Regions from separate parts of the Streptomyces sp. NPDC091282 genome, predicted to be linked through region 2. Evidence: riboswitches for the same ligand, from Rfam matches in the RefSeq annotation. Region 2 holds a riboswitch; the other holds the start of a gene.
What was found. Region 2 has a riboswitch for cobalamin ahead of metE (5-methyltetrahydropteroyltriglutamate--homocysteine S-methyltransferase). Riboswitches for the same ligand answer to the same signal wherever they lie in the genome.
Positions count from the first base shown of each region.

Region 1: linked by a shared signal. The riboswitch ahead of ACIQOE_RS17850 (ribonucleoside-diphosphate reductase subunit alpha) and the one ahead of metE (5-methyltetrahydropteroyltriglutamate--homocysteine S-methyltransferase) in region 2 are both predicted to bind cobalamin.

Region 1 covers NZ_JBIVUX010000003.1:863,481-866,653, reverse strand. Annotated here, with positions in the region: gene mctP (monocarboxylate uptake permease MctP) at 1-621, shown strand, start outside; gene ACIQOE_RS17855 (GNAT family N-acetyltransferase) at 726-1,232, shown strand; cobalamin riboswitch at 1,278-1,410, shown strand; gene ACIQOE_RS17850 (ribonucleoside-diphosphate reductase subunit alpha) at 1,537-3,173, shown strand, end outside.
Region 2 covers NZ_JBIVUX010000004.1:793,656-796,828, forward strand. Annotated here, with positions in the region: gene metE (5-methyltetrahydropteroyltriglutamate--homocysteine S-methyltransferase) at 1-1,537, opposite strand, end outside; cobalamin riboswitch at 1,706-1,918, opposite strand; gene ACIQOE_RS22390 (3-hydroxybutyryl-CoA dehydrogenase) at 2,118-2,987, opposite strand; gene aceB (malate synthase A) at 2,984-3,173, opposite strand, start outside.

The sequences.
Region 1 (3,173 bases), on a different contig from region 2:
TGGTTCGCGGGCGTGGCCTTCGCGGCGATCGGCATCGGCGCCCTGGTCCCGGCGGCCATCATGTCCATCGCGGCCGCGAACCTCTTCACCCGCAACATCTACCGGGACTTCATCAAGCCGGACGCCACGCCGAAGCAGGAGGCCAAGGTCTCCAAGCTCGTCTCGCTGCTGGTGAAGGTCGGCGCGCTGGTCTTCGTCCTCACCATGGACAAGACGGTCGCCATCAACTTCCAGCTGCTGGGCGGCATCTGGATCCTGCAGACCTTCCCGGCCCTGGTCGGCGGCCTGTTCACCCGCTGGTTCCACCGCTGGGCGCTGCTGGCGGGCTGGGCGGTGGGCATGGTCTACGGCACGGCCGCGGCCTACGGCGTGGCCTCCCCCACCCAGAAGCACTTCGGGGGCTCGGCCAAGGAGATCCCCGGCATCGGCGAGATCGGCTACATCGGCCTGACGGCGTTCGTGATGAACGTGGTGGTCACGGTGGTCCTGACGTTCGTCCTGAAGGCCCTGAAGGCCCCCGAGGGCATCGACGAGACGACGCCGGGGGACTACACGGCCGACGCCGGCGACCCGGGCGTGGAGAAGGAACTCCCGCCGGCCGTCGCGGAGGGCGCCCACTAGGACGCGCCCTCCAAGGGGCGCGGGGAACGCCACCGCGCACGACCCGCAGCGGGCCGCCGAAAAGACGTCACGTCGGCGGCCCGCCGTCGTACACACTCCTGCGCATGACGATCCGCATCCGCGAAGCGCGGCCCGCCGAATACGGCGTCCTCGGCGAACTGACGGCCCAGGCCTACCTCAAGGACGGCCTCCTCGACTTCGGCGAGAGCGACTCCTACCTGACCGAACTGAGGGACGTGGCGAAACGGGCGGCCGCGGCCACCGTTCTCGTCGCCGTGGCCGACGACGTCCTCCTGGGCGGCGTGACCTTCGTCCCGGGGCCCGGCCCGATGGCCGACCTCGCCGCCGCGGACGAGGCGGAGATCCGCATGCTCGCCGTCGACGGCGCCGCCCGCGGCCGGGGCGCCGGCGCCGCGCTCGTCCGCGCCTGCGTCGAGCGCGCACGCGCCCTCGAAGGCTGCGGGAGGATCGTGCTGTCGACGCAGCGCACCATGGAGTCCGCCCACCGGATCTACGCACGCCTCGGCTTCGTCCGCACACCCGAGCGGGACTGGAATCCCTTGCCGCAGCTGGACGGCATCACTCTCCTCACCTATGAGCTGACACTCTGACACCTCCGCGACACAACATGTGGGGGTGCTACCGCGACCCGGCACTAGATGTATGCTCATGCTCGCTGTCGCCGCAGGGGAATCCGGTGCGAATCCGGAACTGTCCCGCAACGGTGTACTTGCGCACATCTGTGCGCGAGCGTCAGTCCGAGGACCTGCCGACAGCCGACGCCCGGCCGTCCGGCCCGGGTGTTCCGACGTCCGGGCCTCGTGGAGTGGGCCGGGGACGCGACACGCGTGCGTGCGCCCGTGTGCTGCCCCCTGCCCTCCGCCAGGCCCCGAGCCGAGCGAGGGAGAGCCCCACGTGACCATCGCGCCAGCCGAACCGGCTTCAGCGACCACCTCTGTGGACGAGGACGGTCCCGGCACCGCGTTGCTGCGGACCCTGACCGGGCTGACCGCCGACCTCCCCGACGCCGACCCCGGCCGGGTCGCCGCCGCCGCGCTGCGCGGCCGCTCGGCGCGGGCCGACGAGGCGGAGCTGCGCGAGCTGGCCACCGAGGCGGCCGCCGGTCTCATCTCGGAGGACCCCGCCTACTCCCGGCTCGCCGCCCGGCTGCTGACGATCTCCATCCGCGCCGAAGCCGCCTCGCAGGGCGTGACGACCTTCACCGAGTCCGTCGCCGTCGGCCACCGCGAGGGCCTCATCGCGGACCGCACCGCCGACTTCGCGCGCCTGCACGCGGCCCGCCTGGACGCCCTGGTCGACCCGGCCGCCGACGACCGCTTCGGCTACTTCGGCCTGCGCACCCTGCACAGCCGCTACCTGCTCCGGCACCCGATCACCCGCAAGGTCGTCGAGACCCCGCAGCACTTCATGCTCCGCGTCGCCGCCGGCCTCGCCGAGGACGACACGGCCCGCGCCCTGGACGAAGTCGCCGCGCTCTACGGGCTCATGAGCCGCCTCGACTACCTGCCCTCCTCCCCCACCCTCTTCAACTCCGGCACCCGGCACCCCCAGATGTCGTCCTGCTACCTCCTGGACTCCCCCAAGGACGAGCTGGACTCCATCTACGACCGCTACCACCAGGTGGCCCGGCTCTCCAAGCACGCAGGCGGCATCGGCCTCTCCTACAGCCGCATCCGCTCCCGGGGTTCGCTGATCCGCGGCACCAACGGGCACTCCAACGGCATCGTGCCGTTCCTCAAGACGCTCGACGCCTCGGTCGCCGCGGTGAACCAGGGCGGCCGGCGCAAGGGCGCGGCCGCGGTCTACCTGGAGACCTGGCACTCCGACATCGAGGAGTTCCTGGAGCTGCGCGACAACACCGGTGAGGACGCCCGGCGCACGCACAACCTGAACCTCGCGCACTGGATCCCGGACGAGTTCATGCGCCGGGTCAACGCCGACGGGCAGTGGTCCCTGTTCTCCCCCGCCGACGTGCCCGAGCTGGTGGACCTGTGGGGCGACGAGTTCGACGCGGCCTACCGCGCGGCGGAGAGCCGGGGCCTGGCGCGCAAGACCATCCCGGCCCGGGACCTGTACGGCCGGATGATGCGCACCCTCGCGCAGACCGGCAACGGCTGGATGACGTTCAAGGACGCGGCCAACCGCACCGCCAACCAGACCGCCACCCCCGGTCACGTCGTCCACTCCTCGAACCTCTGCACGGAGATCCTGGAGGTCACCGACGACGGCGAGACGGCGGTCTGCAACCTGGGGTCGGTGAACCTCGGCGCGTTCGTCGACACCGCGAGCGGTGACATCGACTGGGAGCGGCTGGACGAGACCGTGCGCACCGCGGTCACCTTCCTCGACCGGGTCGTCGACATCAACTTCTACCCGACCGAGCAGGCCGGCCGTTCCAACGCCAAGTGGCGTCCCGTGGGCCTGGGCGCCATGGGTCTCCAGGACGTCTTCTTCAAGCTGCGGCTGCCGTTCGACTCCGCCGAGGCCAAGGCGCTCTCCACCCGGATCGCCGAGCGGATCATGCTCGCCGC
Region 2 (3,173 bases):
GCTGTTCGGCGAAGTACTGCACCATGTCGTTGCGTTCGGGTTCGCCGTGCACGAGGACGTCGATCCCGGTCTTCTCCTGGAAGGAGATGACCTCCTGGATCTCGGTCCTGATGCGCTCCTCGTAGCCGGCGGTGTCGATGCGTCCGGTGCGCAGGTCGGCGCGGGCGACGCGGAGTTCGGCGGTCTGCGGGAAGGAGCCGATGGTGGTGGTCGGCAGCAGCGGCAGTCCGAGGCCGGCGCGCTGGGCGGCGGCCCGTTCGGCGTAGGGCTGGGAGCGGCGGGCGTCGGCGTCGGTGACGGCGGCGGCCCGCGCGCGGACGGCCGGGTCGTTGGTGATGGGCGAGCCGGCGCGGGAGGCGAGGTCGGCGCGGTTCGCCGAGAGTTCGCCGGTGACGGCGTCCGTGCCCTGGGCGAGGCCCTTGGCGAGGGTCACGATCTCGGCGGTCTTCTGCTTCGCGAAGGCGAGCCAGCGCAGAATCTGCGGGTCGATGTCCCGTTCGGCGGCCGCGTCGAGCGGCACGTGGAGCAGGGAGCAGGACGCGGCCACGTCGACGCGGTCGGCGAGGCCCAGCAGGGTGCCGAGCGTGGACAGCGACTTCTGCAGGTCGTTGATCCAGATGTTGCGGCCGTTGACGACGCCGGCGACCAGCCGCTTGCCGGGCAGTCCGCCGGCGGCGGCCAGCGCCTCCAGGTTGGCGGCGGCGGCCTCGGTGAAGTCCAGCGCGAGTCCTTCCACCGGGGCCTTGGCCAGCACGGGGAGGGCGTCGCCGAGACGGTCGAAGTAGGAGGCGACCAGCAGCTTCGGCCGGTCGGTGAGCGCACCGAGGTCGCGGTAGGCGCGCTCGGCGGCGTTCAGTTCGGCAGGCGTGCGGTCCTGGACCAGGGCCGGCTCGTCCAGCTGCGCCCACTCGGCACCGGCCGCCCGCAGGTCCGCGAGGACCTCGGCGTACACCGGGAGGAGCCGGTCCAGCAGGGTGAGCGGCTCGAAGTCGGCGGGGGCGCCCGGGGCGGGCTTGGCGAGGAGGAGATAGGTGACCGGGCCGACCAGGACGGGGCGGGCGGTCAGGCCGAGGCCCAGGGCCTCCGTCAGCTCGGCGACCTGCTTCGCCGTGTTCGCGGTGAAGACCGTGTCCGGGCCCAGCTCGGGCACCAGGTAGTGGTAGTTCGTGTCGAACCACTTGGTCATTTCGAGCGGCGCGACGTCCTGGGTGCCGCGGGCCATGGCGAAGTAGCCGTCGAGCGCGTCGGCGTCCACGGCGTCCCGGTGGCGCTCCGGGATCGCGCCGACCATGACGGTGGTGTCCAGGACGTGGTCGTAGTACGAGAAGTCGCCGGTGGGCACCTCGTGGACGCCGGCGTCGGCGAGCTGCCGCCAGGTGTTCCGGCGGAGTTCGGCGGCGGTGCTCCGGAGGGCGTCGGCGGTGACGCGGCCCTTCCAGTAGCCCTCGATCGCCTTCTTCAGCTCACGGTTGTGGCCCTGGCGGGGGTAGCCGTACACGGTGGCCCGTGCTGCCGCGGCTGCGGACTTCGATGTCACGGAGATCTCCTTCGCGAGATGAATCCCTGAGATCCCGGGGACCGGGGGAGCGCGAAGGGTATGACGCACCGGACGGCGGCGACCCCGCGCGGCAAGGGCACGGTCGTCCCGTCTGGTATGCACGCCGACCCGCCCACGAGGTCACCGGGGGTATCCGCGCACGGAACGGTCCGCGCGCGGGCAGTCGGCAGGTCTTCGGACTCGCGGGCACGCCCTCCGGTCTCCCGGCGGACACCTACCGGCCGTCGCTTCCCAGGTCCGGTACGTCGGACCCAGTGCGTATGACGGCGTTCGTTCCCACTCACCGCTGCGGGGCAGTCCCGGATTCCCACCGGGTTCCCTCTTACGACGCCCTGTCCGGCTGACAGGGCGAACCAGCTGCTGGGACCACCCTAGGGGGTATCGCCCGGCGGTGAAGCGCGCCGTCCACGATGCGGAAGGTGACACAGGACACGAGTGGAATGGCCGGAGGGCGGGAAGCGCCACCCTCGCGCTTCCCGCCCTTTTCCAGTCGCACCGTGCGGGGACCCTCATCCCCGTACGGCGGTGCGGGCCCCTCGGCCCGCGTCGGACCAGGCCCTCAGTCCTGGCCGTAGGTGTGGAATCCGCGGCCTGTCTTCCGGCCGAGGAGTCCTGCCTCGACCATCCGCTGGAGCAGCGGCGGCGGGGCGTACAGGGGTTCGCGGAACTCGTCGTACAGGGACTCCGCGATCGAGGCGACGGTGTCCAGGCCGATCAGGTCGGCGAGTCTGAGCGGCCCCATGGGGTGGGCGCAGCCCAGTTCCATCCCGGCGTCGATGTCGGCCGCGGTGGCGAAGCCGGATTCGGCCATTCGGACGGCCGAGAGGAGGTAGGGGACGAGCAGTGCGTTGACGACGAAGCCCGCCCGGTCCTGGGACCTGATGACCGTCTTGCCGAGCGAGCGGGCCGCGAAGTCCTCGACCAGGGCGGTCGTCCCGGCCGACGTGTGCAGGGAGGTGACCACCTCGACGAGGGGCAGGACCGGGACCGGGTTGAAGAAGTGCAGGCCCACCACCCGGTCCGCCCGGCCGGTCGCCATGCCCAGGCGCATGACCGGCAGCGAGGAGGTGTTGGTGGCCAGGACGGCCTCGGGGTCCTCGACGGTCTTGTCGAGGGCGGCGAAGACCTCCGTCTTGGCCGCGGGGTTCTCGATGACGGCCTCGATGACGAGCTGCCGGTCGGCGAGGTCGTCCAGGCTGCCGGTGAACGCCGTCCGGGCGAGCGCGTCCCGTGCCGCGTCCCGCTCCAGTTTCCCGCGGCCGACCGCCCGGTCGAGCGATGCGGTGATCCGGTCGCGGGCCGCGCGGGCGGCGATCGCGTCGACCTCGCAGACGACGGTGTCGAGCCCGGCCCGTGCGCACACCTCGGCGATCCCGGCGCCCATCTGGCCGCCGCCGACCACGCCGATACGGGTGAGGCCCGCGCTCATGCCCGGACCTCCGGCCGGCGCACGAGGTGCCGGGAGTAGGCGTCCGGGGTGAAGAAGAGCGGCAACTCGCCGGTCATCGCCGTCCGTTCGAAGAGGCCGCGGATGTCGTCGACCGGTGCCCACGGATAGTCGGCTCCGAGCGCGGCGATCTCGTCGTCGAGGATCTGCTCCACGGTCCGGCGGTCG